Hahella sp. HNIBRBA332: one gene and its partner. The main gene of each other region encodes a partner of the protein of the gene in region 2 in a complex. Links are inferred from orthologs where the notes say so. Each region holds a gene or a part of one and is shown on either strand. Other genes may lie near its edges.

The links. The genes of interacting proteins can lie anywhere in the genome.
Region 1: the proteins of dsbD (region 2) and O5O45_RS17485 are in contact, whole or in part, in a crystal structure (PDB 1JZD), measured with the Escherichia coli proteins. The link is inferred for Hahella sp. HNIBRBA332 from one-to-one orthologs.

Annotation. Positions count from the first base shown.
Region 1 is NZ_CP132203.1:3,957,962-3,962,271, forward strand. The notes cover bases 1,334-4,310. They hold O5O45_RS17485 (DsbC family protein), read right to left. Parts: upstream 3,206-4,310; coding sequence 2,462-3,205; downstream 1,334-2,461. Other genes in these bases: alaC (alanine transaminase), read right to left, coding at 1,334-1,955; xerD (site-specific tyrosine recombinase XerD), read right to left, coding at 3,354-4,256. Outside these bases: O5O45_RS17475 (homoserine dehydrogenase), read right to left, coding at 1-712; more of alaC, read right to left, coding at 765-1,333. UniProt on the Escherichia coli protein: Acts as a disulfide isomerase, interacting with incorrectly folded proteins to correct non-native disulfide bonds.
Region 2 is NZ_CP132203.1:1,118,974-1,126,858, reverse strand. The notes cover bases 2,619-5,613. They hold dsbD (protein-disulfide reductase DsbD), read left to right. Parts: upstream 2,619-3,158; coding sequence 3,159-5,069; downstream 5,070-5,613. Other genes in these bases: O5O45_RS05250 (DMT family transporter), read left to right, coding at 5,114-5,613; O5O45_RS05260 (elongation factor P hydroxylase), read right to left, coding at 2,619-2,724. Also shown: 4-phosphoerythronate dehydrogenase PdxB, read right to left, coding at 1-760; O5O45_RS05265 (DEAD/DEAH box helicase), read right to left, coding at 791-1,972; more of O5O45_RS05260, read right to left, coding at 2,206-2,618; more of O5O45_RS05250, read left to right, coding at 5,614-6,001; sulfurtransferase TusA, read right to left, coding at 6,006-6,269; O5O45_RS05240 (antibiotic biosynthesis monooxygenase family protein), read left to right, coding at 6,389-6,673; 23S rRNA (cytidine(2498)-2'-O)-methyltransferase RlmM, read right to left, coding at 6,757-7,885. UniProt on the Escherichia coli protein: Required to facilitate the formation of correct disulfide bonds in some periplasmic proteins and for the assembly of the periplasmic c-type cytochromes.

The DNA of each region.
Region 1 (4,310 bases), 2.8 Mb from region 2 along the record:
CGAACTCTTCCGCATACTGGACATCTTCAGGCGCAATCGCACTTATGCCTTCCGTATAGGCGCGCTTGAATTGCAACGGAATACCGAACGCGACAGACGCCAAAATGGTCAACTTATGCGCTGCGTCAATACCTTCTACATCAAACGTCGGATCCGCTTCAGCGTATCCTAATGCCTGCGCTTCTTTCAGCACATCCTCAAACGCGCGACCTTTGTCACGCATTTCCGTCAAAATGAAGTTGCCAGTGCCGTTAATAATTCCAGCCAGCCAGTTGATTCTATTCGCAGCAAGACCTTCACGCAGCGCCTTAATCACCGGCACACCACCGGCTACAGCCGCTTCAAACGCTACTGTGACGCCCTTGCGCGCCGCCAGCTCAAAAATTTCGCCGCCATACTCTGCGATTAGCGCCTTGTTGGCGGTAACCACATGTTTGCCGTTCTCGATCGCTTTGAGGATCAACTCTTTCGCGATTGTCGTGCCGCCAAGCAGCTCAACAACGACCTCCACTTCAGGGTCAGAAGTTACAGCGAAGATATCAGTGGTAAATTGCGTTGAGTCCAGCTCACATGCAGGATTCATCCGACGGGATGCGACACGGATTACTTCAATAGCCATACCTGCACGCGCCGCAATATCAACGCCATTGCGCGCCAGCACGTTAAAAGTTCCACTGCCTACAGTGCCCAATCCACAAATAGCTATTTTCATCTACCACGTCTCCACAACATTACGCGCTTATTATGGCGCATTTAAGAGTGCCTTAATCCAGTATCAAACCATCACTACGAAACATCGCCTTGATGCCCCGGATCGCCTGTCGCGTACGATGTTCGTTTTCAATCAACGCGAACCGCACATACTCATCGCCATAATGGCCAAAGCCCAGGCCAGGAGATACCGCCACCTTAGCTTCCAGTAGCAGTTTTTTAGAAAACTCCAGCGATCCCATATGACGATAGTGTTCAGGGATTTTCGCCCAGACAAACATGGTTGCTTTAGGCGGAGTCACATCCCAGCCAATACTATCTAAACCACGACATAATACGTCGCGACGGGACTGATACATCGCTCGAATTTCTTCCACACAGGACTGATCCCCCTCCAGCGCAGCAATCGCCGCCACCTGAATTGGGGTAAAAGTACCGTAATCTAGATAAGACTTAATCCGAGCCAAAGCCGCTATCAGTTCTGCGTTGCCACAACAGAAGCCAACACGCCAGCCAGGCATATTATAGCTTTTAGACAGCGAGAAAAATTCCACCGCCACTTCTTTCGCCCCAGGGACTTGCAATATCGAAGGAGCCTTATAACCATCAAATACGATATCCGCATAAGCAATATCCTGCACAACCCAGATTTTGTGCTCTCGGGCGATGGCAATGACTTTTTCAAAAAAATCCAACTCAACACATTGAGATGTAGGGTTGCCAGGGAAGTTCAATACCAGCATTTTGGGGCGAGGCCATGAATCAAGAATCGCCTTTTCCAATTCAGTGAAAAAAGCGTCGGTATCCTCACCCAATGGAATATGCCGAATATCCGCACCAGCAATAACAAATCCGTAAGGATGGATCGGATAACTAGGGTTCGGCACTAACACGGCATCTCCCGGCCCCATTGTCGCCAATGCTAAATGGGCAAGTCCCTCTTTAGAGCCAATGGTGACTATCGCCTCTTTCTCCGGGTCCAAATCCACATCAAAGCGGTTTTTATACCAGCGGGCGATGGCTCTTCTCAGCCTGGGGATGCCTTTGGACTGGGAATAACGATGCGTATCATCCCGCTGCGCAGTTTCAGTCAGCTTGTCGACAATATGTTTGGGGGTAGGCTGGTCAGGATTACCCATGCCAAAGTCAATAATATCTTCCCCCCTCGCTCGCGCCTGCTGCTTGAGCTCCCCAACGATATTAAAAACATAGGGTGGCAAGCGACTGATGCGCGGGAATTCCATTGCGATCTCCTGAACGGCAGAGAGTGAAGATTAAGATAAGTACATTATTGGGAACAGGCCACAATACCCCGCCCCCTGAAATGTGTCAACGCAGCGCTTATTTACAGGGAAAGAAAAAGAGATTTGCCCTTCTCCAATGCACCAGTTCAAGGAAAATGGCGCAGACAAAAAACTGTAGCTAACCTGTTAAGTAACTCCTTTTGACGCCCACTGATGTTGTGAAAATATTAATGAATTATAAAGCTGGCAAACTAATCCAACTTCACTTAGCAAAAACCCTTCCACTCATTCCACTGCTTATTGCAGGATGCGATAGCAGCACGCCCTTTACTGAGCTGAGCAACTATGAACTAAGTACGGAGTATCGAGCATGCCAAAAAGAAGGACTGTCTCCTGGCGGAGCCCAAAGATGCAACAACATTGAAAGGGAGTGCGAGATAAGAAGAAATGAGAAAAACTTTCGTTGCTAACGGAAGCCCTATCACGAACTTCCGCTAGCCAACCCCCTATTTGATGTCCAGACCCAAACCTTTGGCGAGAGAGTCCGCAGGAACATATCCAGGGATTAAGCGCCCATCGTGCAAAACGATTGCAGGGGTGCCGCTAATACCAATTTGATTACCCAAATTGTACTGATCGGCAACTGGATTTTTGCAGTCCTTGGATACAGGGTTTTTACCCAGCTTCGCTTCTGTCATAGCCCCCTGCTGATCATCCGCACACCAAACAGAAACCATTTTTTGATAGCTTCCCGAACCCACTCCCGCACGAGGATACGCCAAATAGTTAACCTGTACGCCCAGCTCATTTAAACGAGGAACTTCTTTATGAAGCTTCCGACAGTACCCACAGTCCACATCCGTAAAAACGGTGATAGATGCTTTTACCACCTCGGGCTTGAACACGATCATTTTTGACTCGTCAATTGAGTTAACCAATTCCGCACGAGTCTCTTCTCGCCGACGCTCCGCCAAGTTAGTAATTCGCCCCTCACTCACTTGATAAATATCGCCCGCCACAAAATATTGTCCATCAGCACTAGTGTACAGCAGTTGCGGATTATTGGACTCCACTTCATACACTCCCGGTATTGGGCTTGGACTAACCTTTAGGATTTTCAGCCCAGGCACAGCCTCAGCCAACCGCTGCTTGATCACTTTCACGGCTTGCTCTTGCTGCTCGTCGGCGCGCGCTCCGAAAGCGACCGACAGTGCCATTAATACCAATACAAAAGGGCGCATTACGTGCATGAATATACCTTCATCCGTTCTTGAATATATAATTAGACCCTAAAATTACACAAATGTTCCTATCAAAACTAGGTCAATTGTGTAACGTGAAATAGATTTAACCTTGCCTATTCAGACCACAGCTCAAATGAAGTAAATACGCAAAAAATCAGGAGCGAGGATGGTGTTTCGAATGTAGTTGTTGTAGCCGCGCCTTGGCTACATGGGTGTATATCTGGGTAGTAGACAAGTCGCTATGCCCAAGAAGCAGTTGAACAACGCGCAAGTCCGCACCATGATTCAACAAGTGTGTAGCGAATGCGTGACGAAGCGTATGCGGCGTTATGTTCTTAGCAATTCCACTACGCGACGCGTACAGCTTGATACGATACCAAAAGGTTTGTCTCGTCATTTCCCCGCCACGCAAACTGGGGAAAAGGACGCCATCCTCTCGCCCCCCTGTTAATTGAGGCCGAACACCTTTGATATAGACCTCCAATTGCTCTATCGCATGCTCACCCAGAGGAGTCAACCTCTCTTTATCCCCCTTTCCGACAACACGCAACACCCCCTGCCTCAAGTTAACCTGATATAACTGAAGCCCAACCAGCTCGGATACTCGCAACCCACTGGCGTACAACACCTCCAACATCACTTTATCGCGAGCCTCAATAGGTAGCGAAACATCCGGCTCAGTCAACAGCAGCTCAACTTCCGCCTCAGACATTGCGCCCGGCAATAGCCGCCCCACCTTGGGATGCTCAATCCGTAACGTTGGATCATCCTGAACAACCCCCTCCCTTAGCAGATAGCGGTAGAACTTTCGTAACGTCGACAACATACGAGCTGACGAAGCACTCTTCGCGCCTTGCTGCATGCGGACGGCCAAAAAAGAAAACAAATCCTCCCGGGAAGCCTCAACCAGCGTTCGCCCCTTTCTCTCCAGCCATTCCGCCAAGCGAACAAGATCAGACCGATAGGACATTCTTGTATTTTCAGACAGCCCCTGCTCCAGCCACAGCATTTCTATGAATCTATCTATAACTTCCTGGCAAGCCTGCGAAAAATCCATCCCAATCACCCCCTACCAAACCACCACTTTTGACCACAAACAAAAAAGGGTGGT
Region 2 (7,885 bases):
CAATATGCGGCGTGGCGAAGTGGCAAAGCATCGCCAGCTCCACATCAATGGCGGGCTCGTTATTCCAGACGTCGAGCGCGACGGTCAGACCGTCTCCCTTCTGCAACCGGCGCTTGAGCGCCGACTCGTCGACCACTTCCCCGCGACAGGTGTTGATCAGTATCTGGTCCGAACGCAGATTCTCTATCATCGACGCGTTCAATAATTCTCGCGTCGGATAGGAACCAGAGTCCGTCAATGGCGTATGCAGGGTGATGATGTCGCACTGCAACACCTCATCCAGAGAAAACAGGTTCTGCTCTCCGGCGGCCTCTCTGGGCGGATCATTGGATTTCACCTCAAGCCCCAACAAGGTCAGCGCGCGCTCAAGTCGCCCGCCTATTTCACCGCGACCAATAATGCCTACGGTCTTGTCTTCCAGCTCGAAGCCCAACTGCTCGCTCAATACGGACAGACAGCTCACCACATACTCGACCACTGCGCTGGCGTTACACCCCGGCGCATTACTGAACCCCACTCCCCGTGAAGTGAGGTAGTCCATGTCGACATGGTTGCAACCAATGGTGGCGGAACCGACAAACTTCACACCAGTATTTTCCAGCAGACGTTCGTCCACCCTGGTCACAGAACGCACCAACAGCACATCCGCGTCACGCAGGTGCTCGTTGCTGATCTCACGTCCCGGCAGTGTATGAATTTCTCCCATTGATCCGAAAAACGGCTGCAGTAGCGGAATATTCTCATCTGCAACTATTTTCATCTTCCCTTTCCTCTTGGTCGGTATGCTCGGCTACTGCAATAAGTCATCATCCGGGTGAATCAGAGCCAGCTCATGACCCAGGTATTTCTCCAGTTCCGGAATCAGGAAGGAATCGTCCTCACAGGCAAAGCTGATGGAGACGCCCGTCGCGCCCGCACGCCCGGTGCGCCCGATACGGTGAACATAATCTTCCGGGTCGTCGGGAAGATTATAGTTGACCACGTGAGTCACTCCATCGATATGCAGCCCACGGCCGGCGACATCGGTGGCGACCAACACGCGGAAGTCGCCTTTACGGAAACGCTCCAGTGTCTTCAAGCGTTTTTGCTGGGGCAACTCACCGGATATAAGCTCATTTTTGATGGAGTGGCGATTCAAGGCTTCCGACAAACTTCGTGTTTCGTCACGGCGATTACAAAATACGATCACGCGCCGGGTTTCACTGTCTTTCAACAGATTCACCAACAGCTTACGCTTGGCGCTGCTTTCCACCATGTAGACGCGCTGATCCACTGTTTTAGCGGGAAGATGGTCCACCGCCAGCATGACCTCCACCGGATCTTCGGTCCAGCGCCGCGCCAGATTCTTGATGTCTTCACTGAAGGTCGCGCTGAACAGCAAGGTCTGCCGCTCTCTCGGCGTAGCTCGGACAATACGCTTGACATCAGGAATAAAGCCCATGTCCAACATGCGATCCGCCTCGTCCAGCACCAGCACTTCCACCTGATCCAGGTAAATATCAGCGCTGGTGAGATGGTCCAGCAAACGTCCCGGCGTGGCGATCAACAAGTCCACCGCTTCGTCGCGCAGCTTTCTGCGCTGGCGATCCAGCTGCGTGCCGCCGATGACGGAGATGATATTCAGCTTCAGGTGCTTGGCGAGCTCACAGGCGTCTTTCTCAATCTGTAACGCCAGCTCCCGGGTCGGCGCCACCACCAGGGCTCTTGGCTCGCTGGAGAAGCGCTCTTCGGTTGGAATTGGGTTGGAAACCAGACGCTGCAGAATGGTGATCAGGAACGCGGCGGTTTTGCCGGTGCCTGTCTGCGCCTGGCCGATCAGATCCACGCCCTGCAACGTGTGCGGCAGCGTCTGCCCCTGAATCGGAGTGCAGCGCTCAAACTTCAGATCGCGAATAGCCTGCTCAAGTTTTGGATGTAAATTCAGAGAAGAAAAGAGGACGGCGTTATCCGTCGTTTGATCACTAACTGTCATGATTTTTGAAGATATTCCCGGCAAACCGACGTAGTCCAAACCACATACTTTATGCGATGGGCGGCTGGACCTGCAATGTTTGCAATAAGTTGTTTAAAACAAGCCCTCAACGCCTCACTCGCCAACCGCCTGCTCTTCACAGGAAGTCCAATGAGTTGGAGGTTGAAGAGCTTATCCGCGGACGCTCCGTCGCGCACCGCTTATTTGGGTTATTCCGGGATCTCCGCAAACATTCATAGCTTATCCAGTGCAAACAGAGACAGTCCGAAATTTTCCCGCCCTATGTACGTGTCCAAAAAACAGTCCAGAAGTTGCTGGGCGCGCGGCGGCAACCCTTCTTGCAGATAGCGTCGCGCCTGTTCATGAACGGCGACCTTGAAGGCCCCTTCCCCGGCGGCGCCTTGACCGTCGAGATTATCGAAACTGATAAAAAACTTTACGCCACAGGCTTCCGCCAGAATCCACTCCAACGCCTGCGGCTTCACTTCAACCCGCTCAAACTCCGCCTGACGCTGGGCGCTACGGCCATCGGGCTCGTACCAGTACCCGTAGTCGATGAGTTGGCGACGTGCTTCACCAGCGATGCACCAGTGAGAAATCTCATGCAAAGCGCTGTTCACAAAGCCATGAGCAAAATGGATTTCGTTGCATCCGCCCGTTGCGGAAGCAGGCAAGTAAATAGGCTCGCCTTCTCCGCGCACCAGCACTGTATTCAATGTTTCCCGGAACAAACCGTCGAATAATAGCTGCAAGTCTTGCGCCCTAGCGGCCGGCATGGAGAAGTCTAATCTGGAATAACTCGACAACGCGTAAAAAACCCCGATGCGTGACAGCTCCGTGTCGCTACAATCAAGCCGGGCGGCATGCCCGTCTTATGGATGCCCCATCGCCTGTGCGAAGCACTTAGAGTATAGGTGTTGCGATACATTCAGGCGGACCTTAAAAATAGTTTAACTTAACCGCAGAAAGTCGCGCAGACAGGGGCCTTGGATTATGATGGCCGATTATCGATTTTATGGATAAGGTAATCAATTGTAATTTCAACGAGAAGTTCAAGTTTTTTGAACCTTTTAGCCAGTAAATTGTCATATTGAACCAGTCCATGCCCGCGCAACCGAAGGGACGCCCGGGAAACAGGAGCGCTGGATAGCGCCACTTTAATTTTTAAGCACCTGTAGCGAGAAACATGCCCCTACTACTCAGAGCCCTATTCATACTGACGCTGTTTTGCTGCGCCACAGTCAGAGCGGAAAGCAATCTGTTCGGCGACAACAGCGGCTTTCTGGCCGAACCGGAATTCCTGCCCGTAGAGGAGGCCTACCGGTTCACGTCATCGGTGGAAGGGGACGAGCTAGTCCTGCATTGGGCGATTGCTGACGGCTATTACCTGTACAAAGACCGCATGTCCGTGACGACAGACGCGGAGGGCGTAGCGCAAGGGCGCTGGACTTATTCCTCCCCTGGCGAGGAAAAAGAAGATCCTTATTTTGGCCTGGTCTACGTCTATCACGATGAGCTCACAATCCGCGTGCCGGTAGCGGCGGAGGACGGCGCCGAAGTCGAGTTCAAAGTACGCTATCAGGGCTGTGCGGAAGCCGGTTTGTGTTATCCGCCGCAAACGGAAACAGCGCTTTTTATCGGAACGGAGTCGGATGGCGCCACGCCAGCCGCAACCACAAGCAAGACTCCCTCATCCACACCGCCCTCAGCCAACCAAGGCGGTTCCTCAGCCGCTTCCAGCATCCCAGCAAGCAAGGCCGCTGACGTTGACTTCACGTCATCCACTTCGATTACGGACTACCTCATCGCCCAAGGCCTGCTGTTCAGTTTTTTCATCCTGATGGCGGTGGGGATAGGTTTAGCATTCACGCCTTGCGTGTTCCCCATGATACCCATCCTGTCCAGCATCATCGTCGGACAAAAAGAAGTCACTCTGCTGCGCTCCTTTATCTTGTCCTTTAGCTACATCATGGGTATGGCCGCCGTGTATACCGCGCTGGGCGCTGTCGCAGGCCATTTCGGCGAACTGGGTCAGGACGCCAACATTCAGGCGCAGGTGCAAAAACCCTGGATCTTGATCCTGTTCAGCGGATTGTTTGTGTTCCTGGCTTTATCCATGTTTGGATTCTACGAGCTGCAGATGCCCTCGTTTTTGCGCGACAGGCTCAGCGGCCTGAACAGCAAGCAAAAGGGTGGTGAAATCTTCAGCGTTTTCATCATGGGCCTGTTGTCCGCGCTGGTGGTGTCGCCCTGCGTTTCCGCGCCGCTCATCGCCGCGCTGGGATACGCGGCTTATCTAGGCTCCGCATTCAAAGGGGGCATGGCGCTGTTCGGCCTCAGCCTGGGCATTGGCTTACCATTGCTGATACTCGGCACTGGCGGCACCAAACTATTGCCCCGCGCCGGCGCCTGGATGGAGCATGTGAAACATGTCTTCGGCGTCGCCCTGCTGGGCGTGGCCATCTGGATGCTGGAGCGTATCCTGCCGCCGGAGGCGACCCTGACACTGTGGGCGGTATTGATCGGCGTCTCTGCGGTTTACATGGGCGCCTTCACCAATGTCGAATCTGGTTGGAGCGGCTGGCAGAAGCTTAGTAAGGGCTTGGGGCTGGTGTTCTTCGTCTACGCCGTCACCCTGATGCTGGGCGCCGCGGCGGGCGCCAACGACCCGCTGCAACCTCTGGCGCCCTATGCGATCAAATCCGCGATGGCGGCCCCTGGTGGATCAGCCGCACAGCCGCTATCTTTTGTCAAAGTCACCTCACCAGAGCAGCTCGATCAAGAGGTCGCCAAAGCCTCCGCCAGCGGCAAGCCCGTCATGGTGGATTTTTACGCCGATTGGTGCATCAGCTGCAAGATCATGGAACGGGAGACCTTCGTTCTACCAGAGGTGCGAGCGGGACTCAGCCGCTTTCACCTTATCAAGGCGGACGTCACTGAAAACGACCAAGGCAATCAGGCGCTGCTCAAACGCTACGGCATATTTGGACCTCCCGCATTCGTCTTCTTCGACGCCAATGGCGCAGAACTGGCGTCCAAACGCTTCCTGGGCGAAATCTCCAAAAACGCGCTTCTTAATCACGTTAAAGATATATAAACTGCCCGGCGTCGCAATCATCCATCATTAAGGGTTGTCAGCGCATGCCGCAAGATCGTTTCCTGCGGGGAGTGGCGTTCATCATTCTCGGCGAATGCTTTTTCGTGCTTACCGGCATGGTGGTGAAACATATCAGCCTGGAAGCCCACGTCTGGCAGATGGTGTTTTTCCGCAATCTCTTCGGTCTGGCTTTTCTTACTCCGCTTCTACTTCGCTCAGGGCGTAGCGCCTTCAAAACCCAGCGATTGCCGCTCCATTTTCTCCGCGCCGCCCTGGGCGTCGCCGCCTTTTCCTGTCTGATCTACACCTTCGCGTCCATTCGTTTGGCGGAAGCCACCATGCTGAAGCTGATGCTGCCGCTATTTATTCCAGTCATCGCCTGGGTCTGGCTACGCGAGCGTCCAACGCCAATTTTGGCGTTTTCTCTGGGCTTGGGATTTCTAGGCGTCATTATTATCCTGCAACCGGACAGCCTTGCCGCCGCAGGACGCCTCGCCATCCTCGCGGGATTGTGCGGCTCCCTGTTCGCCGCCGGCGCCAAAGTAGTGATTGGCCGCCTGGGCTCTACCGAGCCCAGCGTCCGCATCGTTTTCTATTTCAACCTGTTCAGCACGCTACTGTCATGCATCCCCATGCTCTGGTACTGGCAGGCGCTGGAGCCGGCCACCCTGGTCTGGCTGTTTCTATTCGCCATATTGGCGACCGTCGGCCAACTATCAACCACCCACGCCTATACACTGGCTTCGCCAGGCAAAATCGGCCTGTACAGCTACGCGTCGCTGCCAATTGCCGGCCTATTGGGATGGCTAATCTGGAGTGAAGAGATATACCTGGAGCTCTGGATCGGAAGCGGCCTGATTGTCCTGGCTGGCGCACTGACCTTCTTCTATAGCCGCCCCAGAAAACCGGTAATTGCGACCGCCAAAGGCTGACGCTTCAGCTGCCGACTTTGCGTATGTGATAAAAAAACTGCTTGTCCCGCTCGCCTGAAGCCAGCAATTCATGGCCCAGAAACTGACAGAATTTAGGGATATCTCTCTGGGTGGATGGATCCGTGGCCAATACTTCGATAACGCATCCCACGTCCACGTCATTGATACGGTTGTGCAGCATCATGACTGGCTCTGGACAAAACAGACCGCACACATCCATGACGCTGTCGATTGAGTATTCCACGTTTTCGCTCTTGCTGTCGTTCATTGCAACCTCTCCATTACGTGGCGGCGATTATACACCGTCAATGCCGCATCGGCCTCAATTGCTTGGGATTGCTTGTTATACTCATAACAACAAACATTGCTAAACCGGAGGACAGCTTCATGATCCGCGTGCTGATTGAGCGCCATATCGCCAAGACCCTGGAAACCAATTACGAATACACCGCGAAAAAAATCCTGCAGGCGGCGGTGCAGGCGCCCGGATTTCTATCTGGTGAATCGCTGCGCAACGCCAACGAACCCAATTACCGGGTGATTTGGTCCACTTGGCGTTCAGTGCAGGATTGGCAATCCTGGCAGACCTCGGATGAGCGTAAGAGGCTGATGGCGGAGCTGATTCCGATGATGGACCGGGAAGAAAAAGTCACCATCCTGGAACACTCCTAAAGAAAAGCCGGCTGAGCAGCAAACAGAGACTCGGGGGCCTGAGCCCCCGAGCGTCGCTGATTGCAATCCTCGCAAGCAGCGCGTTAATGCTTCTGAAACGCAGTCAAAAAGTGTCCGGTGAGCGCCAACACGGTGACTTCTTCGCGATCATGATATAACTGCTTCACGCGCACTTCCGACTCAATATCAGCACCGACAAGGCGTTCCTGCAACCGTTGCAAACAGGCCTCCACTTCATCCATCCGCGTTTTCATCGGCAACTTGAGATTGAACAACGCATAGGTGGTCCAGTCGTAACACAACCAATCCGCCATTCGCTCCAGCGTCCGTTTCGGCTTATCCACGATATCGCATACGACCCAATCGACTTTTTTCTGTGGCTTATAGACATATCCGTCGTCGCTGACGTAAGTCACCGCCGGATCTTCCAGAAGTTCCTGCTGCAAAGCGCCATGATCGACCGCCGTCATCTTCACGCCCTGAGTCACCATATACCAGGTCCAACCGCCTGGCGCCGCGCCCAGATCCACGCCCCGCTGACCGCGCTTCAGTACGAACTCACGTTCCGCAGGGGTCAACATGGTGAGAAACGCCTCTTCTATTTTCAGAGCGGAACGACTCGGAGCCTCATTGCGAAACCGCAGACGGGGAATACCGAGCGGTAAGGCGCTGCTGTTGGGATACATCGCCAAAGCGGCGATAATGTGCTGACCGGACAAACATACCAAGTGCAGTTGAGGCAGTTCATCCGTCTTGGTTTTGCTCAGCACGCCCGCGTTGCGCAACGCCGCGCTCATCGGCGCCGTCAGCTTCCTGGCTAATTTCTGCAAAGAGCCGGCTTCATCTTCCAACGGCGTTTCAATATGCAGGAACCCGAAGGCGCCGCCGGCGCGCAGCGCTTCGACCACTGGCGAAACACGGTCAGTGGGGTCTTCAATTTCGAGGTCATGCAACGCGCAAAACACTTGCCGCGCAAAAATGCAGCGACTTACCTCTATCTCTTTATACACATCCAGCGCATTGCCTTGGGAGCAGCGCCAAAACACAACCCCTGCCCCCTTTTCTATTTTCGAGTAACCGTAAACAAACTGCAGCGAGGCGATATTCTGCAGCTCCTGGGCGCATTCTGCTTCGAATCCAGGTCGGCAGTAGGCGAGAAGTCCGATAGCGGAGTATTTGCCGGAACTTAAAGGAGAGCGTTTACGGGAAGAG